Regions from separate parts of the Moraxella sp. K02 genome, predicted to be linked through region 3. Evidence: predicted binding sites of a transcription regulator. Region 3 holds the regulator's gene; each other region holds the start of a gene.
What was found. The regulator PhoB, encoded in region 3, activates phosphate uptake and scavenging genes when phosphate is short. The targets are predictions, from matches to a motif close to TGTCATNAANCTGTCATAA.
Positions count from the first base shown of each region.

Region 1: the regulator PhoB is predicted to act here: its motif matches at 2,517-2,535, upstream of pstS (phosphate ABC transporter substrate-binding protein PstS).
Region 2: the regulator PhoB is predicted to act here: its motif matches at 3,916-3,934, upstream of ACAM39_RS04970 (NAD(+) kinase).
Region 4: the regulator PhoB is predicted to act here: its motif matches at 3,648-3,666, upstream of pstS (phosphate ABC transporter substrate-binding protein PstS).

Region 1 covers NZ_AP031590.1:1,788,469-1,795,988, reverse strand. The annotation lists gene ACAM39_RS07980 (ABC transporter permease) at 1-208, shown strand, start outside; gene ACAM39_RS07975 (hypothetical protein) at 274-846, shown strand; gene tsaD (tRNA (adenosine(37)-N6)-threonylcarbamoyltransferase complex transferase subunit TsaD) at 897-1,958, shown strand; gene crcB (fluoride efflux transporter CrcB) at 1,978-2,337, shown strand; gene pstS (phosphate ABC transporter substrate-binding protein PstS) at 2,739-3,896, shown strand; gene pstC (phosphate ABC transporter permease subunit PstC) at 4,037-4,987, shown strand; gene pstA (phosphate ABC transporter permease PstA) at 5,005-5,874, shown strand; gene pstB (phosphate ABC transporter ATP-binding protein PstB) at 5,936-6,691, shown strand; gene efeO (iron uptake system protein EfeO) at 6,896-7,520, shown strand, end outside.
Region 2 covers NZ_AP031590.1:1,078,856-1,086,375, reverse strand. The annotation lists gene ACAM39_RS04985 (pirin family protein) at 1-960, shown strand, start outside; gene ppnP (pyrimidine/purine nucleoside phosphorylase) at 1,027-1,314, opposite strand; gene ACAM39_RS04975 (lytic murein transglycosylase) at 1,569-2,900, shown strand; gene ACAM39_RS04970 (NAD(+) kinase) at 2,950-3,882, opposite strand; gene ACAM39_RS04965 (Bax inhibitor-1/YccA family protein) at 4,084-4,803, shown strand; gene ACAM39_RS04960 (IS701 family transposase) at 4,998-6,017, shown strand; gene pdxH (pyridoxamine 5'-phosphate oxidase) at 6,076-6,735, opposite strand; gene glmM (phosphoglucosamine mutase) at 6,761-7,520, opposite strand, start outside.
Region 3 covers NZ_AP031590.1:2,288,205-2,295,724, reverse strand. The annotation lists gene ACAM39_RS10380 (D-amino acid dehydrogenase) at 1-566, shown strand, start outside; gene phoR (phosphate regulon sensor histidine kinase PhoR) at 541-1,869, opposite strand; gene phoB (phosphate regulon transcriptional regulator PhoB) at 1,939-2,637, opposite strand; gene dtd (D-aminoacyl-tRNA deacylase) at 2,828-3,280, opposite strand; gene asd (archaetidylserine decarboxylase) at 3,432-4,265, shown strand; gene ACAM39_RS10355 (multidrug effflux MFS transporter) at 4,463-5,704, shown strand; gene ACAM39_RS10350 (DODA-type extradiol aromatic ring-opening family dioxygenase) at 5,708-6,532, opposite strand; gene rlmH (23S rRNA (pseudouridine(1915)-N(3))-methyltransferase RlmH) at 6,690-7,196, opposite strand.
Region 4 covers NZ_AP031590.1:2,476,907-2,484,426, reverse strand. The annotation lists gene thiC (phosphomethylpyrimidine synthase ThiC) at 1-665, opposite strand, end outside; TPP riboswitch at 806-908, opposite strand; gene ACAM39_RS11260 (TolC family protein) at 1,070-2,410, shown strand; gene pstS (phosphate ABC transporter substrate-binding protein PstS) at 2,493-3,497, opposite strand; gene phoU (phosphate signaling complex protein PhoU) at 3,844-4,614, shown strand; gene ACAM39_RS11245 (phosphoglycolate phosphatase) at 4,754-5,488, shown strand; gene ACAM39_RS11240 (DUF4385 domain-containing protein) at 5,475-6,035, shown strand; gene ACAM39_RS11235 (YifB family Mg chelatase-like AAA ATPase) at 6,065-7,520, opposite strand, start outside.

The DNA of each region.
Region 1 (7,520 bases), 500 kb from region 3:
GGCATCGACCATCACTTTAATGGATATCACTGGTGTGGCAACGACGATTATGTCAAAAACTTATACCGTTTTTGAGTTGTTCTTTGCCTCAGGTATCATTTATTTATTATTGTCTTGGCTATTGATTGGGATGTTTCGATTGGCGGAAAAACGCATCAATCGTCATCTGTCTTATCAGCCCGTCAGTAATGAGGGCGTCACTGCCTAAGCTACTAAGCTAAGATAAGTTAAGCTAAGCTAGACAAAAAGTTTGGATATATTGGAGGCGTGCCAGTGAAACAAGCAGTTATGATATCAAGTTTGCTGATAGGTGGGTTGTTACTCTCGGCTTGTCAACCTGCCAGTGATAACAAGCCAGCGCAAAACAGCACAGCAAGTGCCACAGTAAGCGCCACAGTGGCTAGCGTTCAAAGTCCGCATCACGTTGCCAGTGTAGTTGCTGCCAGTACCGTATCCTCCCAAACTGCCGAAAACGGTGCGCCCAAACAAATCAACTGGGCATTGGTGGATTCGGGCATTAAGCCAGTCGATAAGGCTAGCTTTAAATACCCCTTTGCGCTCGATAGCGAGCCTGTCAAAGCGTATGCTGAGATGTATCATGTGGATAATGAAACCTCCCGCTACAATTTAACGGTGGGTATGGCAGTCAATGAAGTCTTATCCAAAGTGCTCGACCAGCTGGGTACTGCCTATGTGTCACATGAACTCACAGCCGGTAAAAACAGCGCGTTTGTCATCCATACCACCCAGCAAATTGCCCCGAGCCAATACACTTATGTCTTTGCCGAGCCCTTTGCCAAAGGGTTAACCATTCCTGTCAAAATTATCAATGATGGCAAAAAATAACTAACTTGCCATCGGTATGTTGACGTTTATTTATCGTTTAAGGAAATACCATGCGTGTGCTAGGACTGGAAACATCCTGCGATGAAACGGGATTAGCCATTTTTGATAGTGACCAACGTCACCAACCCAATCAAGGTTTGGTCGGGCAAGTACTGTATAGTCAAATCGCGCTACATGCGACGTATGGCGGGGTAGTCCCTGAACTTGCAAGTCGCGATCACATCCGTAAATTAGTGCCCTTGTTGCAGCAACTGCTGGATGACTGCCAACTCAAAAAAACCGATATCGATGCAATTGCCTTTACCAAAGGCCCTGGACTGGTGGGCGCCTTGATGACTGGGGCATTATTTGGGCGCAGTTTGGCGATGGCATTGGGTATTCCTGCGATTGGCGTACATCACATGGAAGGACACTTACTCGCGCCGCTATTAGGCGCCAATCCGCCTGATTTCCCGTTTGTTGCGTTGTTGGTGTCGGGTGGGCATACCATGTTGGTGGCGGTCAAAGGCATTGGGCAATATGAAATATTAGGTGAGTCGATTGATGATGCCGCAGGCGAGTGCTTTGATAAAGCCGCTAAAATGCTAGATTTGCCCTACCCTGGTGGACCTAATATTGCACGCTTGGCGCAAACAGGCAATCCATTAGCCTATGAATTACCGCGCCCGATGCTCGGCAAAGGATTGGATTTTTCTTTTAGTGGTATGAAAACCGCCGTGCATAATTTGATTAAAGACCATCCAACCGATAGCCATAATCCTGAGCATGCCCAGACGCGTGCCGATATTGCAGCAAGTTTTCAATATGCGATGGTCGATACGTTGGTGAAAAAATGCGTCAAAGCCTTGCAGCAAACGGGCATGAGACGGCTGGTAATCGCAGGCGGGGTGAGTGCCAATCAACAACTACGAGAATCGTTAGCTGAGGCATTAGCCAAAATCAACGCCACCGTGCATTATGCACCGCCTGCCTTGTGTACTGATAATGGCGCCATGATTGCCTTTGCCGGGTGGCAGCGCTTGAACGCCGGTCAACACGATGAGCTAGCGGTTAGCTGCTTGCCGCGTTGGGATATGACAACGCTGCCTGCTGTCAATCCAGCTAACCCATAACCACCACAAGGACTTGAAGATGCCATGGCTGTGGATAGGACTGGGGGCGGCATTGGGGGCAATGCTGCGCTGGTGGTTAGCCAGACTCAATAGCGTACACCCTTGGTTGCCCTATGGCACACTATTTGCCAATGTACTAGGCGGGCTGTTGATGGGATTTGCCCTGGTACTCACCCAAAAGTTGCACCCAAACTTACGACTGTTTATCACCACTGGGTTTTTGGGGGGACTGACAACGTTTAGTACCTTTAGTGCCGAAGTGTTTACTTTGTTGAATACCGGCAAGGTATGGCAAGGTTTAGCCTTGATTGGCATCCATGTGCTTTTAACCTTGGTTGCGACTGCCATTGGTTTTTATAGTCTTAAGCTACTAAGTTAAGAAGTTGTTAACTTAACAAGCCATTAAGTTAACAAGCCATTAAATGGTTAATTGCCTCTTTCCCATGCACCGCTAAAAGTCGCAAAGCTTTTCAAGGCTTTGCGAACCGATAAGCGAGTTTAAGTTAAATGTACTTATCTAGTCTACTTATACCGTGCGCAATCGGTCAGTCATCAAATTGTCATGATACTGTCACATTTCTTTGTAATCATATACACAATTTTTATACAAACCGAATGATGGTTATTGTGATGACAGTTAAATCGGTCAGCATTGAGCTATATCATCTTTAAGCTATCCTAGTGAAAATAACCAAAGAAAGTTAAATCGTACCGTTGGTGACATTTATTTCATTCAGGCAGTTTCATTATAAACTCAAAAAACGTTTTTAGGAGCTATCCATGCGTTATTCATTATTAAGTGTTGTCGTAGCATCGACCTTAGCATTAACCGCTTGTGGCAACAAACAAGCAGACAATCAAGCAGCGGGTGCCTCAGCAACGTCAAGCACTGCGACAGGCGCTACAGGTAGCAACAAAAACGCCGTATTTACCATCACAGGTGCAGGCGCCTCTTTCCCACAACCTATTTATGCTAAATGGGCAGGTGAGTTCAAGAACGCCACTGGCGGTCAAGTGAACTACCAATCAATCGGTTCATCAGGTGGTATCAAACAAATCCAAGCCAATACCGTTGACTTTGGTGCGTCGGATGCGCCTTTAAGCAAAGAAGAGTTGGATAAAAGCGGTTTAATCCAGTTCCCAACCGTTATCGGTGGTGTTGTGCCGGTTGTTAACATCGAGGGTGTTGCACCCGGTCAATTAAAACTAGACGGTGCCACCCTTGCCAATATCTACTTGGGTAAAATCACTAAATGGAATGACCCAGCGATTACCGCATTAAACCCAGGCGTGACATTACCAGATGCGCCAATCACGACGATTTTCCGTTCTGACGGTTCAGGTACAACCTTTAACTTTGCAAGCTACTTAGCCGCTGTATCACCAGAATGGAAAGCAGGTCCAGGTGTAGATAAATCCATTAAATGGCCAACCGCTGCCACAGGTGCAGGTGGTAAAGGTAACGAAGGCGTGGCAAGTAACGTCGCTCGTGCCAAAAACTCAATCGGTTATGTTGAGTACGCTTACGCAAAACAAAACAAAATGTCGCATACTCAGCTTAAAAACGCAGCAGGTAACTTTGTACAACCATCGGCTGAAAGCTTTGCCGCTGCAGGTAATGCAGATTGGAAAGGTACACCAGGCTTTAACATTGTATTGACTAACCAAGCAGACCCAAATGCCTGGCCAATCTCTGCGGCAACATTTATCTTAATCCATACTAAACCCACCAACCCAGAAAACGTCAAAAATACCCTTAAATTCTTTGACTGGGCGTATTCAAGCGGCGATGAGCTAGCAAAATCACTGGACTTTGTACCATTTTCAGCAGAAAGCAAAGCTATCTTCCGTGAAGAGTGGAAGAAAGTTGTAGGGGCTGATGGTAAGCCACTATTTAGCTCAGATGCTGCCACAGCAACTGCGTCAGCGGCAAAATAATCTCATGATGATGGTTAACAGTTAACAGGGTTAGGCATGTCAAACGATACGTAGAGCAATAAACAAGTTAATGCTCTACGTTTTTTTTTCAAATTTCTAGAATTAGTAAACTAAAACTATTTTTTGATGGCTGGGTTCTTATGTCGGATTTACACGCAAAACTCGCAAAGCAAAAACAATTAGACTGGTTGTTTGTCAACGCGACTCGTCTTTTTGCGTTTATCGTGCTGTTGTTGTTAGGTGGTATCTTAATCTCACTATTGCTTGGTGCATTGCCAAGTATGAAAGCGTTTGGCATTAACTTTTATACCAGTAAAGACTGGGATACAGGGATGGATGTATACGGCGCACTGGCACCAATCTATGGTACGCTAGTGACTTCTGTCATTGCCATTTTGATTGCGGTGCCGGTAAGTTTTGGTATTGCCATGTTTTTGACAGAGCTTTGCCCCAATTTTTTAAAACGTCCTTTGGGTGTTGCCATTGAGTTGTTAGCGGGTATCCCTTCAATTATCTATGGTATGTGGGGATTTTTTGTATTTGCGCCTTGGTTTTCAGAGCATATCCAGCCTTGGCTGATTGACCATTTGGGTGATGTGCCTTATGTGGGTCGTTTATTCCAAGGTGCGCCGATGGGTATTGGTCTGTTCACCGCAAGTTTGATTTTGGCCGTCATGATTATCCCGTTTATTGCATCGGTCATGCGTGACGTTTTCTCCATTACGCCAAAGATGCTTAAAGAATCTGCCTATGGTTTGGGTTCAACCACTTGGGAAGTGATGCGATACGTGGTGTTGCCTTATACCAAAGCCGGTGTGGTGGGCGGTATCATTTTGGGATTGGGTCGCGCATTGGGGGAAACCATGGCAGTCACCTTTGTTATTGGTAACGCTTATAATGTCAGTCCAAGTTTGTTCCAGTCAGGGGTGTCAATCACCTCGGCATTGGCAAATGAATTTGCAGAGTCTGAAGGCTTGCACCAATCATCGCTACTACATTTAGGTTTCTTACTATTTATCATTACCTTTATTGTACTGGTGATTTCAAAATTGATGCTCAGTCGTATGGATAAAAATGCGGGTACAAAATAAGGACGCTGGGGAATACTATGACTACTACCAATATGAATCGTAACAACGCCATCTACAAACGCCGCCGTTTAAGTAATGCTTTAGGACTGGTATTTGCCGGTTTGTCCATTGTATTTGGCTTGACCTTCTTAGGTTTAATTTTATTCAAATTGTTTTTATCAGGCTCGCATGCGTTATTGACCATGCCTATTTTTACTCAAGACACGCCATCGCCAAACGAAATTGGCGGTCTTCGCAATGCGATTATCGGCTCAATCATGGTGACAGGATTAGGGCTTGTAGTCGGTACGCCGATTGGTATCATGGCAGGTATTTATCTGGCTGAATTTGCTGAAAACAGCTGGCTTGGTAAAGTCACCCGTTTTATGAACGACATTTTGCTATCCGCACCCTCGATTGTGATTGGTCTATTTATTTTTGCTTTGATGGTACAAGGTCGTAACTTCTCAGGTTGGGCAGGTGCAATGGCTTTAGCGCTATTGGTTATTCCTGTGGTGGTACGTACCACCGAAAATATGCTGCGTCTTATTCCCAATACACTGCGCGAAGCGGCTTATGCGTTGGGGACGCCAAAATGGAAACTGGTAACATCCGTTACTCTGCGTGCTGCCAAAACTGGGGTATTAACAGGTATCTTACTGGCATTTGCACGTATCTCAGGTGAGACTGCACCCTTACTATTTACCGCGCTCAATAACCAATTCTTTAGTACCGATATGGGTCAACCCATTGCCAACTTACCAAACGTGATTTATCAATACGCCAGCCAACCATACCCTATTTCAAACCAATTGGCTTGGGCAGGTGCGTTACTCATCACCTTGGCAGTATTAACATTGAATATTTTGGCACGTGCGCTCAGTGGTAAAGAGCAATCATCACATTGATGATCAATAGAAGATTAAAGCTATTTGCTAGTATCAAACAAAATTTATTAAGGTATTCATCATGACCGCAAAAATGCAAATTCGTAATCTAGAGTTTTATTACGGTAAATTTTTAGCCCTTAAAAATATCAACATCGATATCGCTGACAAAAAAGTTACCGCGTTTATTGGACCGTCAGGCTGTGGTAAATCAACGTTACTGCGTACCTTCAACCGTATGTATGACCTATACCCCGGCATGAGTGCCACGGGCGAAATCAACCTAGATGGACAAAACATCTTGGATAAATCGGTGGACGTCAACTTGCTGCGCGCTCGCGTGGGTATGGTATTCCAAAAACCAACGCCATTTCCGATGTCAATCTATGACAACGTGGCATTTGGTGTGCGTCTGTACGAAAGCTTAAGCCGCGCTGAACTAGACGAGCGCGTTGAATGGGCGCTCAAAAAATCGGCACTGTGGACTGAAGTTAAAGATAAACTTAAAGCATCGGGTCTGTCATTGTCGGGTGGTCAGCAGCAACGTCTGTGTATCGCCCGCGGTGTGGCAACCCGTCCTGAAGTATTGCTACTAGACGAACCCACCTCGGCACTTGACCCTATCTCAACAGGCTCAATTGAAGATTTGATTTCAGACCTAAAAAATGATTACACCATCGCCATCGTTACCCACAACATGCAGCAAGCGGCACGGGTGTCTGACTATACCGCGTTTATGTACTTGGGCGAAATGATGGAAATGGGGGATACTGATAAAATGTTCACCAACCCAGACCGTAAAGAAACAGAAGAATACATCACGGGTAAATTCGGCTAAGCTATTTTGTTATTAGGCTATCTGCGCGTCATTTAGTCAATCACAATACCTCGCTACCTCGCTGGTGCGGGGTATTTTTTTGCCTAAACTTCTAAGCATATCAAAGTAAAATAAATATTGATAACGATTCTCATTTACACTATAATTCGCAAATTGTCATTATTTTTTTTATTATTTATTCGTATTTACTTTTAAGGATGTTTTATGTTGAGCCGTACTTTTACTTTATCAATATTACCCCTAACGATATCTGCATTACTATTGACGGCTTGTCAAAAAACCGAGCAAAAAACCGACGTAGCACCTGCTGCAAGTAGTGCCGCAACAGCGCCTGCAACGAGCAATGCTTCTGCAGTCACAGCGTCAGCACAGAGCTCAGTTGATATGAGTAAAGAAACGGCGGAATACAAAGCTTGGGTGCAAACCCAAATTGATAGCTTGCTCGCCGATACCCAAAAATTTGTCGCATTGCTCGAAGCGGGTAAATTAGAAGAGGCGAAGGCGTTATACCCAAAAGCGCGCATGTATTTTGAGCGCTCAGAGCCGATTGCTGAAAGTTTTGGCGACCTTGACCCACGTATCGATAACCGTGAAGCCGACCTTGAGCCCAATGAAGTATGGACAGGGTTCCATGCGATTGAAAAAATCTTGTGGACACAAAACACCACCAAAGGCACCGAAAAACTGGGTAAACAACTGATTGCAGATGTCAAAGAATTGCACGCCAAAATTCCAACGGCGGAGGTGACAGGCGACTTGATGGTGCAAGGTTCAGTAGATTTGCTCAATGAAGTATCAACGAGCAAAATCACCGGCGAAGAAGAAATTT
Region 2 (7,520 bases), 1.2 Mb from region 3:
CAAAATAGCAATAAAACTTACCGACAAGTCGACAAAATCCATGCTGCCCCACGCCCCCATTGGGTGGGTGATGGTTTTCATGTCAACCCGATGTTCAATCATATGGTGGGTGATAAACGCACTGATCCTTTTTTAATGCTCGATTATGCAGCAAAACAATATTTTGAACCCAATGCTCAATCCCCTCGCGGTGTCGGACAACATCCGCATAAAGGGTTTGAAACGGTAACTATCGCCTATGCAGGTGAAGTCTCCCACCGTGATTCTAGTGGCGGTGGCGGGACTATTAAGACAGGTGATGTGCAATGGATGACGGCGGGCAATGGCGTGATTCATGAGGAATTCCACTCCCCTGAATTTAGCCAAGCAGGCGGGGATTTTAGTATGGTACAGCTTTGGGTCAATCTACCTGCCAAAGATAAAGCCACACCTGCCAAATACCAACATCTTGCCAATGATGACATGGCGGTGGTCAGTCTGCATGATGATGAAGGACTGCATGCAGGACAAGTTAAGGTAATTGCTGGGGAGTTTACCCCTACTGTCAATACCCAAGTCCCCCAGCAGGGTGACAATAAGGCACGCGGCATTGGCACGACTTTTACCCCTATTAACTTGTGGGATATCAGTATTGAACCCAATCGCTCGATAGAAGTCGCGATTTCTCGCACTCATAATTCGTTGTTATTGTCGATGCAAGGCGATGTTATCATCAACGCTGATCACGACCAGCAAGCCCACGCCAATCAATTAATCACTTTTGAGGTTGAAAGTGGCGATACGGGCGAAGATTTTGTACGCTTAACGGCAGGCAAAGCGGGGGCGAAAATCTTGCTGATGAGTGGTGAGCCGATTAATGAGCCTGTGGTAGGTTACGGACCCTTTGTGATGAATAGCCAAGCCGAAATCCGTCAAGCTATCTTAGATTTTAATGCGGGGAAATTTGGCGATATTCAATAAATTTTTTGGCTAAAAAAAGCGATATCATGGATTTGATATCGCTTTTTTATTACTGATTTATCTTGATTATTTATCTTGGTAAGTACAAAGATAAGCCGTTTCTTCGTCAATTTTGACTTTGAATTTTTGGTTGGCATCGACGGTAAAGGTTTCATGGGCTTTAAAAGTTTGCCAGTCAGTTTGGTTTGGCAACAATGCCGAGATAGCCCCGCTAATGACGGTCATGGTTTCAAACTGACTCGTGCCAAACTCGTATTCGCCTACTTTCATCACGCCCACGGTCGCAGGCAGGGTGGCTGTTTGAAAACCAATTGATGCCACATTCCCATCAAAATATTGATTTACTTTTAGCATAGTTATTCCTCAAAATTAGCTACTATAAATCGATTATCATAAACTTTTTTGCCCAATTATCAATCCTATTTTCCAAAAAACGCTGGCAAGACTGCTAAAATCTGGTAAATACTTTTACCGCAATTTTTGTAGGATTTTTATATCAATTATTCCTTAACAATTAAAATTTCCTATTTTTGTGCTATATTCAATTTTTTTACCACAGTTGTTATATTTGTACGCATTTGGCTTGTATTAATTGAGGTTATTGCTCTATGTATGTTAAATATTCGTCGTCTATCATCTCGTTGTCGCACCGTTTTTCTGGTCAAAAACTGGCATTGCCTGTCAGCTTGGCAGCCTTGTTGGCAGCTTGTTCATCAGCACCTATTCAAACCCAACCCCAAAAATTACCAGGTACGTTACCGACTGCCCCTGTGGTGATTACGGCACCCCCGAAAGTCACGCCCGTGCCACCTGTGACTGTTCCAACCAATCAATACAGCAGCTTTTATCAGTGGAAATCGGATTTTATTGAACGCGCCGTGCAAAAAGGTTACCCCCGTGCTGATGTTGAACGCTTGCTGTCTAGTGCCAACTACAGCGAACAAGTGGTATCACTGGATAAAGGACAGCCTGAATTTGCCAAAATGCCTTGGGAATATATCGATGGTGCCGCATCGAGTGGTCGAGTCAGTGGGGGTCAGCGCAATTTTGCCAGCCAAAGCGCCCTACTTGATCGCATTGAAAATCAGTATGGTGTGCCAGCCTCTATTGTGACTGCCATTTGGGGCATGGAATCTTCTTATGGTCAAGGCACAGGCAACTCATCACTGGTCAATAGTTTGGCGACATTGGCATATGATGGTCGCCGCCGCAGTTTTGCAGAGGATCAGCTGCTAGCGCTGTTGTCGCTGCTTGAGCGTGGTGATATTGAGTGGTCACAACTGCGCGGCTCTTGGGCAGGTGGGATGGGACATACCCAATTTATTCCCAAAACTTGGTTATATGAAGCAGTAGATGGCAATGGTGATGGTCATCGTAACCCTTGGCATACCGCTGATGCGTTAGCCTCTACCGCAAGCTATCTTAAAAATGCCGGCTGGCAACGTGGCATAGGCTCGTACTATGAGGTACGATTACCGAGTGGTTTTGATTATCGCCAAGTCAGTACCAAAAAAAACATGGCGGACTGGCAAAATTTAGGCATTCAATTTATCACCCCAAATGCGCCCATGGATGCGATGGCAGAATTGTGGCTCCCTGCGGGTAAAGAGGGTCCTGCGATTTTATTAACCAAAAATTTTGATGCTATTAAGGTATACAATAATTCCTCGAATTATGCCATGGGGGTGAGCTTACTTGCCAAAGCCATCATCGGGCAGCCAGGCTTACAGCAATCTTGGCCTCGCTATGAGCAGCCACTTGCTACTTATGAAGTACGCCAACTGCAACAGCGTTTGACGGCAATGGGTTATGATACTAAAGGCACAGACGGCGTCGTAGGCACCAATACCAAATTGGCATTTCAGCGTTGGCAAGCCGACCACAACCTAATCCCAGATGGATTCATCTCAAAACGCTCGGCAAGTGGGCTGATTAATTAAGGTATTTCTTCATAAAAAAGCCACCGAATGATTCAGGTGGCTTTTTTATTTAATTATCCATACTAAATTCTTCCGCGTAGCTATTCCAACCGAGCTTAGTACGACAAGCTTCAAAAAAATCTACCCCAGGTGGGTGTAATAACGTGAGTTTGTTCGGATGCTTGTGAATCACTAAACGCTGGTTTTGGTTGAGCGGCACCGACGGTTTCCCATCTGCACTCACCATCGGCTGGGTGCGATTATCTTTATGGATGCGGATTTTGATTTCGCTATTGCCGCTGACCACAATCGGGCGGCTTGATAAGGTATGTGGATGCATGGGCACTAGACAAATGGCATCCATACTAGGATGAATAATCGGTCCGCCACCTGATAGCGCATAAGCGGTCGAACCCGTCGGTGTGGAGGCAATCAGACCATCACTGTGCTGACGATAGACATTAAGCCCATCAATTTTTAAATGAAAATCTAGCATATGCACTGACTTGCCTGCATGCAGCACAATGTCATTTAGCGCCATATCTTCATAAATCACATGTGCACCTTGACGGATTTCCATTTTTAGCAAGAATCGATCTTCAAGCTGATAATGACCTTGTAAAATACTGGTCAATTTCATGTTTAAATCATCAGGATAAATGTCAGTTAAAAACCCTAAACGTCCGCGGTTCACCCCCACTACGGGCACTTTGTGTTTGACCAGTACTTGCGCGGCATGTAGCAGCGAGCCATCACCACCGACCACAATGACCAAATCACAAGCACCGCCTAGCAAACTGCGCTCAATAGTAGCAATCTCGCCTAGACGTGCAAAATCCAATGCCGGCAATCGTGCCGTCTGATGGTCAATTAATAAAGGCAGCCCTTGCTCATGAAAAAAGTCACAAATTTGGTAGATACTTTGAATGACACTTGGCTTGTTGGCACGGCCCATAATGCCGATACGCCCAAAAGCAGGATTGGGAATAAGTGTGGACGTCATAGCAGAAAATTAACTGATAAAGATTGAACTATTTTATCACAGCTTACTGGCGCACGTTATGCCCAATCAGTATTTTATATTACAAAATTGCTAACCTTCGTTGTGCAGTTAATGTATACAAACTCGTTGCTATTTGCTAATTTAAGGTAATTGATATCTAGTTAACTTTTGGAATTTTTTAACGCTTGGGAGCAAATTTTTATGGCAAATCCGATTATATCTCGCGCTGAACTTGCGGTTAGTACGACACCGATGACGGTCAAAGGGGTCATCCGAAAAACCTCTTTTCTGCTAGGTCTGACAACCTTATCGGGTGTTGGGTTCTTTGGCTATTGCCTAGCTAGTGGCGTCACTTCAGGTTTTATTAGTGTAGCGGCTTTAGCCAGTATCTTGGTGGCTTTTGTATTGAGTATGGTAATTATCTCAAAACCCCACATAGCTAAAACATTGGCAATTCCCTATGCCATTTTAGAGGGCATCGTGATTGGCGCGATTTCTCTTTTTGCTAGTATTAAGTTTCCCACAGTTGCTCCGACGGCGTTGGTCGCAACTTTTGTGACCGCTGCCGTGATGCTGGCGCTTTATCGCAGTGGCGTAATTAAAGTCACCCAAAAATTTCGTTCTGTGATGATGTCGGCTGTGATTGCTATCATGCTGGTGTATTTGGTACAAATCGGGTTTAGCCTATTTGGTAGCTCACTGCCGTATTTGTTTAGCGGTGGCGTGGTGGGTATTGGTTTTAGCTTGCTGGTGATTGTAATTGCATCACTTAGCTTGTTATTAGATTTTGATAGTGTTGAGCGAGCCTATGCCGCAGGGGTGGATGAAAGCTATGAATGGCTACTAAGCGTTGGTATCTTGTCAACACTGGTATGGATGTATATTGAATTTGTGCGTTTACTGCGTTCACTGCAAAACTAATTTTTATTAATAGGACTTACGCAAAAAGCATAAAATTTTGCGAAAGCGGATAAAAATATAGTATAGTCAATCCTAAATTATAGTAAGCACCGTTTGCCCTGAGCTTGTCTAAGGGTAACGGTCGTTATGGTTCGACAGGCCTACCACGAACGACCCTGTTCGATATAATTCAGTTTTCACTATAGCATAAAGAGATGAAGAAAAAAGCTATCACCCGCCTAGACTACTGTCAATATTTACTGGTAAGCCAAACCAATTACACCCTTACCAACTACGCAGAACATCATCCTGAATCAATTAGTCATGACCGCATCAATCGATACCTACGTCATGACAAACTAAAACCCAAGCTCGTATGGGAAAAAGTCAAAGACGACATCGTATTAGACGACGATGGCTATCTTATCTTTGATGACAGCATACTCGATAAAAATCATAGTCACAAAATCGAATTGGTTAATCGCCAATACAGTGGCAACGCCCATCGCATTATTAAAGGCATCTGCATCGTTAACTGTATCTATGTCAATCCAAAGACCGAACAATACTGGCTCATTGATTACCGTATTTATGACAAAACCACCGATGGCAAAAGCAAACTTGACCATCTAAAAGACATGCTACAGCACAGTATTGAACACAAACAAATTAAATTCAAATATGTGCTCATGGATACATGGTATGCCACCAAAGACATTATGCTGTATATTGATAACTTACAAAAAATCTATTATTGTCCTTTAAAATCCAATCGCAAAGTCGATGATTCAAAAGGAGTAAACCCTTACAAAGCAGTCAACGAATTAACTTGGACTGACCAAGAGCAACAAAATGGCAAACTGATTAAAATACATGCCTTTCCTAAAGATTACAAAGTGCAACTGTTCCGAGTAGTGGTTAATGAAAACCGCACGGACTGGATTGTCACCAATGACACCAATCAGGATTCATCAGATGGCACACGATTGGTGTGTGCCATCCGCTGGAAGATTGAGCAGTTTCACCGAGAACTTAAACAACTCACTGGTATTGAAGCTAATCAGTGTCGTAAGGCTCGTATTCAGCGGAATCATATTTGTTGTTGTATGCTGGTTTGGCTGCAGTTAGCCAGACAAGCTAAACGGTTAAAACAATCTTTATATCAGGTTAAAAGGGGTTTACTCAGTGATTATTTGCGTGAGCAGTTACGCTCGCCTTCGGTCGTCTTTGCGTAAGCCCTAATTAAATAAAAAAACACGGTTTAAAGTACCGTGTTTTTTTATGGCTTGCAGTTTAAGGTAATAAGCGTTCCATCACCCATTGCTCGTCATCTAGCGAATAGACGATGCGGTCATGCATACGATTGGCTCTACCCTGCCAAAATTCGATTTTTTCTACTGTCAGCAGATAGCCACCCCAAAATTCTGGTAAAGGAATTGGGTCATCGCCATACTGCACAGTTAATTGGGCAAATTTGTCTTCCATTACCTCGCGGCTGGCAACCACGCTGCTTTGTGGCTCGCTGACCCAAGCCGCTAGTTGGCTGTCACGGGGGCGGCTATGAAAATACTGCGCGGATTGTTCACGGCTAACCTTTTGCACAGCGCCGGTAAGACGGATTTGTCTTTCTAGGCTTGGCCAAAAAAATAATGCTTCAGCATTGGGGTTGGTCGCCAAATCACAGCCTTTGGCACTGTCGTAATTGGTATAAAACACGAGGCCAATGCCCGTGTTATCCAATTTGATAATTTCACGCATCAGTAAAGTGCGCACACTTGGCTGCCTATCACGTCCACAAGTCGCCAGTGAAAACGCATACGCTTCCCCTTGCTTGCTATCAATCGCTTGCTGCACCCAAGTTTGTAGTAAGCCAAACGGCTGCTCTGGCAAGTGTGATTCGATAAGCTCGCCTTGCTCATACGATAATCGTTGACTGGTAAAATCAATACTCATGTTTTATCCTTATGAAATGTCAACTTTACGCCATCACTTGGCGTACTTTTTCAGCAAGTTCATTGGCTAGCATATCGCACTCAATCTCATCATCGCTTTCGACCATCACCCGAATTAATGGCTCTGTACCTGATTGACGAATTAGTAAACGACCCCGTCCTATCAATTTTTCTTCGGCAGCTTTAAACGCATTTGCCAATTCTGGGAAGGTATAGGGATCTTGTTTTTGCACCAATCTGACATTGACCAATTTTTGTGGTAGCTGGGTATAACCCTTCATCAGCTCTGATAATGATTGTTTGCTCTGCGCCATCACCGCAAGCACTTGCAGACCTGCCACAATCGCATCGCCCGTACTGGCTTTATCTAGGGTTAAAATATGACCCGATGACTCACCGCCCAGTACCCAGCCATTTTTCTCAAGTCCTTGCATGACATAGCGGTCGCCAACTTTGGCGCGCTCAAAGGCAATACCGGCTTTGTCAAACGCCAATTGCAGACCCATGTTGGTCATCAATGTGCCTACCACGCCATCGACTTGTTGCTCTGCTTGGGTGGCTAAAATATATAAAATGCCGTCACCATCAACCAATTCGCCTTTTTCATTGACCATGATGATACGGTCGCCATCGCCATCTAAAGCAATACCCACTTGGGCATCATGGTCAAGCACCGCTTGTTGCAAGTTTGCCGGATGCGTAGAGCCGACATTGTCGTTGATATTAATGCCATCGGGTTTATCGCCAATGGCAATGACGGTTGCTCCTAACTCACGTAATACACGG
Region 3 (7,520 bases):
ACAATGCTGCTTTGCCAGCGCAGTCACAGATACTGTCCGCCGATGCGTATGTACTGGCGTTAGGGAGTTATAGTCCAGCCTTAGTCAAAGATTTGGGTATCAATCTACCTATCTATCCTGCCAAAGGCTATTCAGCCACGTACCCCGTGTTGCGACCCCATGAGACACCTTATGTAAGCTTGATTGATGATGAGCTTAAACTGGTATACTCGCGCTTAGGCGAGCGCTTGCGAGTAGCAGGAACGGCTGAATTCAACGGTTTTAACCTTGAGCTTAATCCCATTCGTTGCCAAGCGATTACGCGGCGGGTGAGAGAGGTGTTTGGGGATGCGGTAGATTTGACCCAGCCAAATTATTGGACAGGGCTGCGACCGATGACACCGTCAAATGTGCCGATTATCGGTCGCGCGGTCAATCGTCAAGGACGTATTGATAATTTGTATCTCAATACCGGACATGGCACTTTGGGCTGGACGCACTCGAACGGCTCAGCAAAAGCGATGGCTGATATCATGCAAGGGCGCCAGCCACAAGTAAATTTTAACTTTGTGGGACTGCAGGATTAAGGGATTGGGTTGGAATACTGGCAGATTTTGGAAAGGTCACAGTAAAGGTTGAGCCTTTGCCAACTGTGGAGGTGATATCCAAGGTGGCATGATGCTGATACAAGACATGCTTGACAATTGCTAGCCCCAAACCGGTACCCCCTGTGTCACGGCTTCGACCCGTGTCCACGCGATAAAAACGCTCGGTTAAGCGCTGAATATGGCGCTGCTCGATACCAATGCCATTGTCGGTCACGCTAAAACATACCCCGGCGTCACACTCATGCCAGCTAATACTAATCTCACCCCCTTTGGGAGTGTATTTCATGGCATTGGTAATCAGGTTACTGAGCGCACTTCGCAGATAATCTTCATAACCCAAAATATGTAACGTGCTGTCGATATGCAAATGAATCATATGGTCGTATGACTTGTTGTACATCTGCGCATCGTCAAACAATTGCATCAGCATTTTGGGAATGTCAATGTCTTTGGGTTCAGCGGGCTTTTCATCGTTCTCTAGTCGAGATAATAACAGTAAGTCATTGATGATATTATTCATGCGCTGACTTTGCTGCATCATCTGAGTAAACGCGCGAGCAATACGCGAATCTAAATCAGGCTGTTCACTCAAAGTCTCCACATACCCCATGATGACAGTAAGCGGCGTGCGAAGTTCATGCGAAACATTTGCCACAAAGTCTTTTCGCATTTGTTCTAAGTGCTGAAAACGGGTGACATCATAAATCAGCAGTAATTTTTCTTGCCCGAATTTGGTAATCTTGCACTGCACATAGCGCTCGATATTAGATGGGCTATGGATACGCACACCATCGGGATAGTCTTCAATGTGGTGATAATATTGATGAAAAAGTGGGTTGCGAATAATGGTCAACACATTGCGACCTTGGTCGGGCGCTTTAAAATGAAAAAGCCGCTCGGCAGAGTTGTTCCACCATTCGATACAGTCGTTTTTATCAATCAGCATAATCGAGTCTTGCAATGCGCTCAGCGAGTCGCGCACTTTTTGCACCAGCGAAACGGTCTGCTGATGCGCCAATTTCTCTTGGCGATTGACTTGGTAGATATTACTGGCGATGACATTAAGGTTGGGCTCAAATGCAGGTGGCGGCTCATCGGGGTTTTTGTTATACCACGCTTTAAAGCGTTGTATCGACCATAAAAAATATAGCTGATACAGGCAAAGCCCTATCGCCAGTCCCCAACCCCAAAACCCTAATAGCCCGCCAATCAACAGCCCGGCAACCCCAGCTGTCAATACGGGTGAAATGCTCGCCCACATATTAATTTTTCTAGCATCCATTGAGACAGCTTACTATAGCGAAGTTGGGATAAGTTGGCAAAAATTTCAATGCGATTAATCAGGCTATTTTTAGTCGATTTTATTAGAAAAGCGATAGCCTGTGCCACGTACAGTTTGGATATAGTCGGCAAACCCAAATGGCTCAAGCACTTTACGCAATCGGCGGATATGCACGTCAATGGTACGATCTTCGACATACACATTGCCACCCCACACTTGATCGAGTAGCTGGGTGCGGGTATAAGCCCGCTCGGGATGACTCATAAAGAAAGCAAGGAGACGATATTCTGTCGGTCCGATATCCACCGCTTTGTTATTGGCACTCACGCGCTGACTGGCAGGGTCTAGGGACAAGCCGCCTACGTCAATGGGTTTTTCGCCTGACAATGCGCTACTACGGCGCAATACCGCTTTGATACGGGAAACCAATTCACGGGTAGAAAACGGCTTGGTGATATAGTCATCTGCCCCTGCGTCAAGTCCTTGAACTTTGTTGTCCTCTTCGCCTTTGGCGGTGAGCATGATGATAGGAATTTCAGAGAGCATTTCATCTTTCTTTAGGCGGCGGCATAAATCAATGCCTGATAGCCCATTGGGTAGCATCCAATCTAATAAGATAAGGTTGGGGCGATGATCGACCGCCAAATGATGGGCTTGAGAGACCTCTGAGGCTTGCAAACAATCAAATCCTGCCATCTCTAGTGTGGTTACGATCATTTCTCGAATGGCAGGCTCATCTTCCACTACCAAAATAGTTTCATTTTTCATAAATTTCTCAAGCGATAAAAATAGGCAACTGTTTGTCAAAATAATTTTATGACAACAATATTACAATGCCCATATTACAACTTCAGAATATGACAAAAAAATGACAACGATAAGTTTTTAAGGGTTTTATTTGTGGTGTTGTAAAAAATTCGGCGTTTCACTCAATTTTTATTACCTAATACAGGTCACATCACAGTTCAAAAATAAAATTTATCGGACCATCATTGCAACTGCTGACTTGCATATCTGCGCCAAATTCGCCTGTTTGCACAGCGGCATATTGCGTCTTGGCATACGCTACTATCTGGGCAAACAAAGCTTTGGCAGTGTCGGGCGCCATCGCGGGCTTAAAATCAGGACGTCTACCCGATTGGGTATTGGCAAGGAGAGTAAACTGCGACACTAACAATAAGCCGCCATTAACCTCTTGCACGTTTTTATCCATTTTGCCTAGCTCATTTTCAAATACGCGATAGGTGAGGATTTTATCAATTATTTTTTGCCCCATCGCGAGCGTATCATCATGCCCAAGGCCAAGGTAGACCAGTACGCCGTGTGCAATCTCGCCGACGATTTGTTGTGGGTGAGGCGCTTGGTTGACTGCTACTTTGGCAAATTTCACCCGTTGTAATACTGCTTTCATGATTTTTCCTATCCATCAGTTTAAGCGTAAGCGGCTTAACTTAAAAGCTAGCTTGTCGCTTAACTCGTAGCCCAGTGTTTAATATACCGTGATTCTAAGGGGGATTTTGATTATAATAAGCCAACTTTAAAATGCCAATCTCGAGTAACTTATGACCTTGTTTACGACGTTACAATCGCTTGTCCCACAACAAAAAATCAGTGAAATCGCAGGTCGTCTTGCCCAAAGCCGTCATCCGATGGTGAAAAAAACTTTTATTCGTACCTTCGCTTCGGTATATGGCATCAAGCTAGAGGAATATGCGCGCGGTAGTTTTTCTCAGTATGACAGTTTTAATGATTTTTTTACCCGCGAGCTCAAAGATGGCGCGCGCAAGATTGATGATGACCCAGATGCGCTGATCTGTCCTGCAGATGGCATGATATCGCAATTGGGGCAAATCGATAAAGACCAAATCCTGCAAGCCAAAGGCAAATCGTATGAAGTCGGGCAATTGCTCGCGGATTATGAACTTGGCAAAGCCATGCAAGAGGGGAGTTTTGTCACCGTGTATTTGGCACCGACCAATTATCACCGCGTACATATGCCGTTTGATGGTACTTTGGTAGAAACCATCTATGTGCCAGGACAGCTATTTTCGGTCAATAATGAGACCGCTGAAAACATTACCGATTTGTTTGCCCGTAACGAGCGCTGCGTGTGTGTGTTTGATACCGAATTTGGGAAAGCTTGCGTTGTGCTAGTCGGGGCGATGATTGTAGCAGGAATTGAAACAGTGGCTACAGGCAAAATCAAACGTAGCGATCGCGTGCAGCGTCAAACCCATCACATGACGTTGAAAAAAGGCGATGAACTTGGGCGGTTTTATTTGGGCTCAACGGCGATTGTGGTATTACCAAAATCAGCGGGCATGGCTTGGGACGCAGGTCTTTCTAATTCAGTGCCGGTGACAATGGGTCAACGTCTAGGTACTTTTTTGCAGTAAGCTGTCAAGGTATTTGCTAAAAAAGGTAGCAAAGGCTGCCTTTTTTATTGGGTCTTTTACGCAATCTGCATGGTTGATTGCTCACATAAACTAAACGATAACGAAAAATATTTTAGGAAAATTTGTTTATAATAGCCGACTTATGATTTTTGCCTGCTTTTTTATTTAGACGCGCTTTTTTAGTTAAATTGATCACTATGAACCTACCGCCAACACCACACCCCCAACCATCGCACGACTTAGACTATCCAACAGTTTGGATTATGATTTTGGGGTTGATTATTGCCATCGGCCCGCTGTCGATTGATATGTATTTGCCGGCCTTGCCCAGTATGGCACAAGATTTTGGGGTGGCAACGGCTTTTATGTCCAATTCGGTACCTGCTTATTTTGTGGGCTTGGTGGTCGGGCAGTTGTTTTATGGTCCGATTTCAGATCGAATTGGGCGCATCAAGCCCTTGTATGTGGGCATGGTTCTGTATGTGATTGCTTCGGTGATGTGCGCCACGACTACCAATGAATACGTGTTGTTTGTCTCACGAACGCTACAGGCGTTGGGTGCATGTGTGGGAACAGTGGTGTCGCGGGCGATGATTCGTGACCGCTTGCATCCCAAGCAAATGGCAAAGGCATTTTCGCTGATGGTCCTAGTGATGGGGATTGCGCCGATTTTGGCACCAAGCTTGGGGTCGTTGCTGTTAAAAGTCGCCAGTTGGCGGGTGATTTTTTGGTTTTTGGCAGGGTTTGGTATTTTAAATATCGTGCTGACCCGGCTGTTTTTGCATGAAACCTTGACCGATGAGTTTCGCAACAGCCGTCCGATGAATGACGTGCTCAGCCAATACTGGGATTTGCTCAAAGACACCCAGTTTAATTATCCTGCGATTGGCGCAGGACTGCTGATGGGTTCGATGTTTGTGTATATCAGCGCCGCACCTGAGCTAATTATGGAAGGGTATGGGGTCACGCCGCAGCATTTTAGCTGGATTTTTGGCATGAACGCGGCAGGTTTTATTGGGTTGACACAGGTCAACCAATGGCTGGTGAACCGTTATCGTCTAGTCAGCTTGCTGCGATTTGGGGCGGTGATGCAAGTAATTGCAGCAGCGTGTTTGATGCTGCTAGGCTTAGTCTTTGGCACGCAAGCTTGGCTACCGTTGGTGCTCGCCAGTATTTTTTGTTGTATTGCAGGGTTAGGACTCACTCAGCCCAATTCAGGTGCCATTGCTTTGGCATTTCAAAAACGCCGTGCTGGCATGGCGAGTGCTTTGCAAGGCTCACTCAACTTTGTCGTCGGTATTTTTGGCGGATTAGTGTTAAATATCCTGCCCTTTAATCCGGTCGCCAAGCTGGGTATTACCATGTTTATATTGATGACTATCGGCGCATTTTTGGTATTTCAAATCGACAAAAATCTCGATGTGGCGGATGTGGACTAAGGATTAATCAAACCGATACACATCCATACCCAAACTAAAATGGGCAAAACTTTCATGCACGATACTCATCTTTGAGCCTGCGCCTGCCGCAAAAAATAACGGCAATAAATGCTCAGGGGTGGGGTGATTGTGATGGGCAAATCGATGTGACCGCCAATCTAAAGCCGTTGGCATATGTTGTTTGAGTTGATGAATCAACCAATATTTAAATTCACGTGCCTCAGCATCCACCTCACCACTATCAAACTGTACCTGCGCCAAATTATGGGTGACACTGCCAGAACCGATGATTAATACTTGCTCTGCCCGTAGGGGCGCCAATAAAGCCCCCAACTGAAAACACGCATAACTATCAAAATGCTGCGGCAGCGAAAGCTGCACAATCGGCACATCTGCCTGCGGATACAAATGCACCAGTGGCGACCATACCCCATGATCAAATGGACGCAGTCGATTGACCGACGTGATAACGCCCAAAGCCTGCAACTGCTGTGCCAGCTGCTCAGCAATCTGGCTATCGCCTTTGACAGGATAATCGATTGTATACAGTTTCTTTTGAAAGCCGCTAAAATCATGCCAAGTAGCGGGCGCCGCATTGCCATTGATTTCTAGATGCTGGCTTTGCCAATGTGCAGAGATGATGATAATCAAGCGCGGTTTTGGCAGATTTTGCCCAAATTTATTCAGCGCTTGGGTAGTACGGTTGTTTTCGATAGCAATCGTCGGCGCCCCATGTGAGATAAACAAACTGGGCAAGGTATAAAGCTGGTACGGTGTGTTGGGTAAAAATGGCTGCAGGCTGATTGGTTGTTTTTCGGTTTTTTCCATCAATTTTCTTAAAGTTGCCGTGATAAATAGAAGTGATAACGAATTAATAAGGATTAACTAAAAAGGATTAATAAGTTAAATAAGGGAAAAATTCGCAAAAACAAGCCATTTTAGAGATTTCATACATAATCAGATATAACAGGTTAACTGGAAAAACTTAAAAATAATCACCGCGATGATACGGATGATGATGGATAATGGTCATAGCGCGGTACAGCTGCTCCATCAGTAGCACGCGCACGAGCGGATGCGGCAAGGTAAGATTGGACAGCGACCATTTGAAGGTCGCATGGGCTAATACCTCTTTTGATATGCCATCAGCACCCCCAATCACAAACGCCATGTCATCACCCAACTGCATGGCTTCGCCAACTTTAGCCGCTAAATCTTCGGTTGATAGATTCCTACCGCGGACGTCTAGGCAAATCAGCTGCTCGCGTTTGCCTGCTGAATTTTTGGCTTGGTGCGCTTGCAGAATTAGCCCGCCTTCGGTGATGGCATATTTTTCAAGCTCGGCAGGCGAGGGGTTTTTGGTACGTTTACAGGCGGGGATTTCGACGATTTCGGTGCTGAGCATGGGCTGAATACGTTTATAATAGTCGTCAAATCCCGTCTGCACCCAAGCTGGCATTTTTTGTCCAACGGCTAAAATTCTTGCTTTCATGGGTTCCCCTTTGTTAGTTTTGACCAATCTATGTCACTGTGGCGATTCACTGTCAGCCATTGAACATTCATTAGTGAAGCCAACTATATTTTCGCTATCGAAGCCAGCTATATTAAAGCTTACTTAAAACTTAAATTAAAACTTAAAACGAACCATTTAAAAACCAACCATTTAAAAACGCTTGCAACGCACCCATATACAATGCGATAAAGCCTAAAGCAACCTAAGCTGAGCTAAAGCCTGAACTAAAGCTAAGCTGAGCAACAAAATTTTAACATGATTTTATCGCTGTGATGGATAATACTTCCCCTAGCATTTAACGAA
Region 4 (7,520 bases), 190 kb from region 3:
TGGTTGATGTTATTGGGGATAATCGCCCGTCCCGCAGCGACTTCGGCACGCACAAATTCTGGGGTGATGAGTTTGGGGGTATTGGCACCAAAGTTGTTACCAGCGTGCTGACGCCCATCAGTTAGGTCGTGCTGCTTTTGGGTTTCACGGATGGCGATGTATTCCATCTCTGGGGTGATGATGCCTTGTTTGGCGTAGTGCATTTGGGTGACGTTTTTGCCATTGATTGCCCGTCTTGGCTTGTCGATATGCCCAAAGCGCAGGTTAGCCGTGGCGATGTCATTGGCACGCTCATTGCCGTATTGGCTTGACAGTTTGGCAAGCTGCTCGGTGTCGCCGCGCGCTTCTATCCAAGCTTGACGCAGTTTTGGTAAGCCTTTGGTCAGGTCAATTTCGACGTTGGGGTCAGTATATACTCCTGAGGTGTCATACACATAAAACGGTGGGTTTTTTTCGCCTTCTGCCTTGCCAAAACCGCCCACCGGGGTATCGGTCAAGGTGATTTCCCGCATCGGTACTTGGATGTCAGGGCGTGAGCCTTGGATGTAGACTTTGCGAGATGCCGGCAAGGCGCGCGTCAAATCACGCGCTTCTTCTTCAAAGCGGTCATCGGTAGGGTCACGGTGGGCAGGGGTTTTGTGAGTAACGTTGGTAAGTTGGTTCATAGCGAGTCCATGTTATGTTATGAAGTGATGGTTTGCTGGACTCGGGCGAAGATAGGTGAGTGTGACTGTTTCTAAAAAAACTGATTCTAGAAAAAACTGGTTCTAGTAAAAGGCTGATTCTAGAAAAATACTGGTCTAACTAACCTAATAGACGACTTCCCTACAACGGTATTAACCGTGTCAGGTTCGGCGGGTATGTCTCAGCCGTTGGTATGTCATCCAACTGCACCCCGAGTCAATACCTCCATATTAACAAAAACTCACAGGTTTACCTAATAGATTTTTAGCCATTTTGTACCGATGATTTACTGCACTAAATTACTGATTTTTTTGACAACTATCGGTATGATAGAGGCTCCTTGGTTGTTGAAAATGTTGTAATTATTGATATGGAATGCATCTGTTTGTGGAATCGTAAAGCGCCTGGCGCCCGATGGCGGTTAGGGGCGATGGCAGTGTCATTGATAGGGTCGATGTCCCTCAGTCCAGCCGCGATGGCAAAGGATTTGTGGGAGTTGTATAGTGCCGCCCAGCGCACCAATGGCAATTGGGCAGGGCAGCAATATGACTATTTGGCAACGCAAAAAAATGTGCAGCTAGCGTTTGGCGATATGCTGCCGCAAGTGGGACTACAAGGCAGTGTCAAACATAACCAGTTTTATCCCAAAGACGATAGCATCCCTGACACGGGCAATACCGCAAGCCAAATTGGTATCGGACTGCGCCAAGCCTTGTTTCGTGCTGATAAATGGGCAAACTATGAAAAAGCCGTGCTCGCCAGTCAAGCCAATGACATCCAGCTATTACAGCAGCACCAACAACTCATCGAGCAAATCAGCAAAGCTTATCTCAATGTATTGCGCGCTGAAGCGATGACAGATAGCCTCAATGCCGAGTTCACCGCACTCAAAGCACAAAATGACATGATGCAAGCGAGACTCGCACAAGGGGTAGCGGCGCGGGTAGATACCGAAGAAAGCCGTGCAAGGCTTGAAAGCGTCAGCGCCTCTATCGCCAACAATGACGTGGCAATCGTAAATGCCAAACAGCAGTTATCACTGCTCACCGGTCAACCAATCAATCAGCTAGACAGTATCAAGTTACCGCCTGATTTGAATCTTGTGGCAAGTCAAAGTATCGACAACTGGATGCAGCAGTCACAAAATAATAATCTCGATATTCAGCTAGCACAAACCCAAGTGGCGATTGCTAACAAACAAGTCGATTATCTCAAAGCCAATACCTATCCCCGTGTCGATTTGGTAGGCAATGTGGGGTGGCAAGACTATACCCATAATAATGTTAGCGCTATTGATGGCACCAATTATAGCTTTGGGGTGGAAGTGGATTTTCCGTTTTATACCGGTGGCCGTACACGCGCAGGCGTTGAGCAAGGCAATCTACAAGCGCAAGCGGCAAAAAGTCGCCTCGCCTATGCGTACCAAGCTGCGATGACTCAAACTAGCCAAGCCTATCTAAATTTGATCGCACAGCGTGCCACGATTAAAGCCCAGCAAGTTGCCGTGGAGGCTAATCGCCGCGTCGCCCAAGCGTCAAAAACAGGCTATGATTTGGGGGTGCGCTCGATGGTAGATACACTACTGGCAGAACGCCAATATCACGCTGCCAAACGCGATTTGATTAATGCGTATTTTGATTATCTAAATGCCTACATTGACCTACAAAAAGCTGCGGGCAATCTGACCGATGAGACGGTCAAAGTGCTAGATAATCAGCTGATTTAAAGCGGGTTTTTGATAAGGTATGTTAAAATAAAAAACCCTACCTATCGGCAGGGTTTTTATGTTTATGCGATTATGCAACGCTCTATTTAACTTTAGTCCACTCTTTACGAACCGCAGCTTTAGTTGCTGCTGGTAGTGGTACGTAGTCAAGAGAAGTAGCCATTGCGTCACCATTGTTGAATGACCAATCAAAGAACTTTAACGCTTCTTTCGCTTTAGCACCGCCCGTACGAGGTACGAGGATGAACGTCGCTGCAGAGATTGGCCAAGCGTTGGCTGCTGGCATGTTAGTAATCGTCACCGCAAAACCAGGGTATTGTGCCCAGTTAATGTTTGATGCTGCGGCAAAGGTTGTGTCGTCTGGCATCACAAATTTACCGGCGCGGTTTTGAAGTTGGGTATAAGCTAAACGGTTTTGTTTTGCATAAGCGTACTCAACATAGCCGATTGAGTTTGCAACACGTTGTACATTGCTTGATACGCCTTCGTTACCTTTACCACCCACGCTTGCTGCAGCATTGGGCCATTTAACGGTTTTGTCTGCGCCTACTTTTGATTTCCAATCGCTTGATACTTGGCTTAAGTAAGTTGTAAAGACGTGCGTGGTACCTGAACCGTCTGAACGGTTAACCGTGGTGATTTTAGCAGAGGGTAGGGCAACGCCTGGGTTTAATGCTTTGATACGTGCATCGCTCCAGTTGTTGATTTTACCCATATAGATGTCAGCAAGGACGGCGCCCGATAGTCTTAATTGACCTGGTTTTACGCCAGCGATGTTAACCACAGGTACAACACCACCGATAACGGCTGGGAACTGTATTAAACCACTTGCGTTAAGCTCTGCTGGGCTCATTGGCGCATCAGTGGCACCGAAATCAACCGTTTTTGCTTGGATTTGTTTGATGCCGCCAGAAGAACCGATACCTTGGTAGTTGATTTGGTTACCCGTGGCTTTTTGATACGCGCCTGCCCATTTTGAGTAAACAGGTTGTGGGAAGGTTGCACCAGCACCTGTAATGTTGACAGCATTGGCTTGTACGCCTACAGCAGCTAACGCCACACTGACGATTAAATGTGATAGTTTCATAATGATTCCTTGATGGACAAATGAGATGATTGTCAGGGAAGATGGTAACTTAGCTTGGGAGTCGCCAACCAATATGTCGCGTTTTAAATCACCCAAAGCTGAAAAATTGTTGCCATGTTAATGTAACAAAATGTCAAATCTATTACGGTTATGTTAAAGTTTGATGACATTGAAATGTTTGTTAGGTTTTTTGCTCGGTTTATATGATGCAATATCAGCGAATAGGCGCGCTATTTTTCATCATTTTGTCGTAATTTTTAGTTATAGTTAGCTTTTCTTTAACGTCTTTTTTAATCACAATTTTGCACAGTCCATGAGTCACAATCCATGAGTTAGGAAGGGAAATATGAATTTAATTGGTGAGCATTTATCAAAAAGTTATGACCAAGATTTACAAAACTTGGTCAATTTATTTTTAAAAATGGGTGGCATGGCAGAAGCCAATCTCACCAAAGCAATTGAATCTTTGGTAAAAAGTGATGTGGCGCTTGCCGAAGATGTCATTGATGGTGACAAAGAAATCAACTTTACTGAGCAGCAGCTTGATGATTCGGTGGTCAAAGTATTGGCACGTCGTCAACCTGCTGCTACCGACTTACGCCTAATCATGGCAGTGAGCAAATGCAGTGCTGACATTGAGCGTATTGGTGATGAAGCCAAAAAAATCGCCAAGATGGCGCGCCGTGCCACCCGTGAAGGTCAATCACCGATTGGGTATCATGAAGCGCATCAAATGGGTAATTTTGTGCAGATGATGCTAAAAAATGCGCTAGAAGCCTTTGCCAAGTTTGATGCAACAGGTGCTTACCAAGTGATAGAGCAGGATAGTGAAATTGATGCAATGTACAAATCTGCGTCACGCGCGATGATGACCTACATCATGGAAGATGGTCGCTATGTAGCAAAAGTCATTGATATTTTATGGGTGCTACGTTCGATAGAGCGTATTGGTGCGCATGCGCGTAATATCTCTGAGCAATTGATTTTTTGTATTACCGGTGAAGATGTGCGTTATCAAAAACTGGGCGCCAAAAAGGACAGCGCGCTGAATCCCGAAGCTAGCAATGAAATCGCTGATGCCTCACTAGATTATCAACCGAGTAATGGCGAAAACTAACGTTTTTTAGTCAAACCTGCTCTTAGGCGGAATTGGTTGTCAGGGTTAGGTTATTTTAATGGACGGTTGCATGGTATTTTTAAGTGATTCTGCTACACTGTAGCCTATCAATTTTGGTGAAAAAACGATAGGAAACACCATGTCTAGCGAATCACTTAATAGCCCAATCCCCCCATCCACTGGGGAAAATATCACCCAAAAATCGTTACTTATTTTTGACTTGGACGGTACGTTGATTGATAGCGTGCCAGATTTGGCTGACGCCGTCAATGCGATGCTAACCACGCTTGGCAAAGCCAACTTTAGCGAACATGTCATCCGCAACTGGGTGGGCAATGGCGGCAAAGTGCTAGTGCAACGTGCCTTATCAGGCTCACAAACTATTGACCCCAATCTCACTGAAGACGATACCAATCAGGCGCTTGCCCTGTTTTTTGACTACTACCATCAAAATACCTGTGTCAGAACCCAGCCTTATGTAGGGGTGAGTGAAGGGTTGCGTCAGCTTAAAGAGCAAGGCTATACCCTCGCTATTGCCACCAATAAACCCATTGATTTTGTTCCTGCGATTGTCGAAAAATTGGGTTGGCAAGCCCTTTTTGCCTATATTTTGGGTGGCGATAGCTTGCCTGCCAAAAAACCTGACCCGATGCCGCTACTGCACGTCTGTGACCAATTAGGCTTTAGCATCGCTCAAAGCTATATGATTGGTGACTCCAAAAACGATATTTTGGCAGGGCAAAATGCGGGCATGGATACCTTGGGATTATCATACGGCTATAACTATGGACAGGATATTCGTGACTATCACCCGACCCATACCTTTGATGACTTTGCTACGCTGACTGAGTTTTTGAGTCATGCACGAGTTTAACTATCATCTCAACTTTGACACGCTGAATTTTCGCGAGCATCCAGCGTTGTATCGGGTGGGACGCGGTGAGCAGGGCGTATTATTGGTAGAGCCGTATAAATCCGAGATTTTGCCGCATTGGCGATTTGCTACGCCAGAACTTGCGCACGAGAGCAGCGATACCATCTATGCGATGTTTTTGGACTACCTTGCTCAAGGGGATTTTGTCGGTGCTGATATGGCGCGTAAATTTATCCAAATGGGTTATACGCGCTCGCGTCGTTATGCCAATCACAAAGGGGGCAAAAAATATGACGGCGCTGTCCCTGACGCTAAAAAAGGACAAAGTGGCGCGCATGGGCGTGAGCAATTGCCACAGCAATCACAGCAGCTTGAATCCGCGCAAATCAAAGCCCAATCCGCGCAAATTTTTAAGCAAAAATGGGATGAATGCCGAGCCAATGCGGATTATAAAGCGCTAAAAAAACAGTTTGAAGCCAAATACGTCAACGACACCCAATACGATAACCTGCCGCCCACATTTTTTCGCGAGCATCCGTTTTTATAGGCTAGTTGTATGGTGAGTTAGCACGAAAATTAGGCATTCGTTAATTGACTACGATAACTTAATGCCTCTGTCAGATGCGGTGTCTGAATATTGTTACTACCTGCCAAGTCCGCAATCGTGCGGGCGACGCGAAGGACGCGATGATAGCCGCGCGCGGACAGATTCAGCCGACTTTGTGCCATTGCCAAAATACGACTTTCTGCATCGCCAAGCGGCGCAAATTGGTCAAGTTCACTGGGGGAGAGTTCATTATTGGCTTTGCCCTGTCTGGTTTGCTGACGCTGATAGGCTTGTATCACCCGCTCACGCACTACCGCAGAAGACTCACCCTTCTGTGCTGATTGCAAATCACTGGCAGGCAGGGCAGGCACGGTAATATGCAAATCAATACGGTCCAGCAAAGGTCCTGATAGTTTTTCTTGATAGCGTTTGATTTGCTCAGGTCGGCACTGGCAGCGACCTGATTTATCCCCATAGTAGCCACAGGGGCAGGGATTCATCGCTGCTACCAGCTGAAAATTGGCGGGAAAGCGTACCTGAGAGTTGGCACGGCTGATGACAATTTCTTTGTTCTCAATGGGCTGTCTGAGTACCTCAAGCACCTTGCGATCAAACTCTGGAATCTCATCCAAAAATAACACTCCCCGATTGGCGAGCGTGATTTCACCGGGTTTGGGCGACGAGCCGCCTCCCACGAGCGCCACCGCTGAGGTGGTATGATGGACTTGGCGAAAAGGGCGTGTGCCGTAGTCATAATCACTGTTGGCAATCGAGTAAATACTGGCAACTTCAAGCGCTTCATGGTCGTTGAGCGGTGGCAAAATGGTGGGTAAGCGAGATGCCATCAAGGTTTTGCCTGTCCCCGGTGAGCCACAAAACAATAGGGAATGTCCGCCTGCTGCCGCAATCTCTAGCGCACGTCTGGCTTGGTGTTGTCCTTTGACATCGGCTAAATCTAGCTGATAATTGGCTGATTGGTAAGATGCCTTGTGCTCGGCTTGGCTGAGTTGCTGCTCATTCATCAAGTGTTGGCACACAGCTTTGAGGGTATCGGCTTGCAACACCTTCACGCCATCGACTTTGACCGCTTCATCGGCATTGTCTTTGGGAACAATCAAGGTGCGCTGGTCTGCCTTGAGTGCACGTGATACTGCCAACGCCCCAGCAATGCCTCGTAAATCGCCATTGAGCGCCAATTCGCCAATAAACTCGTACTGCGCAAGCACGGTTTCATCAATTTGACCACTCGCTGCCAAGATACCTATGGCAATGGGCAAATCAAGCCGTGCGCCATCTTTGGGTAAATCCGCGGGCGCAAGGTTGATAGTTAATCTGCGATTGGGAAATTGAAAACCCGAGTTGATAATGGCAGAGCGCACCCTATCTTTACTCTCGCGCACCGCTGCTTCAGGTAAGCCGACCATGGTGACTGCAGGCAATCCTTGCGATAAATGTACTTCAACCATTACGCTTGGCGCGTTTAAA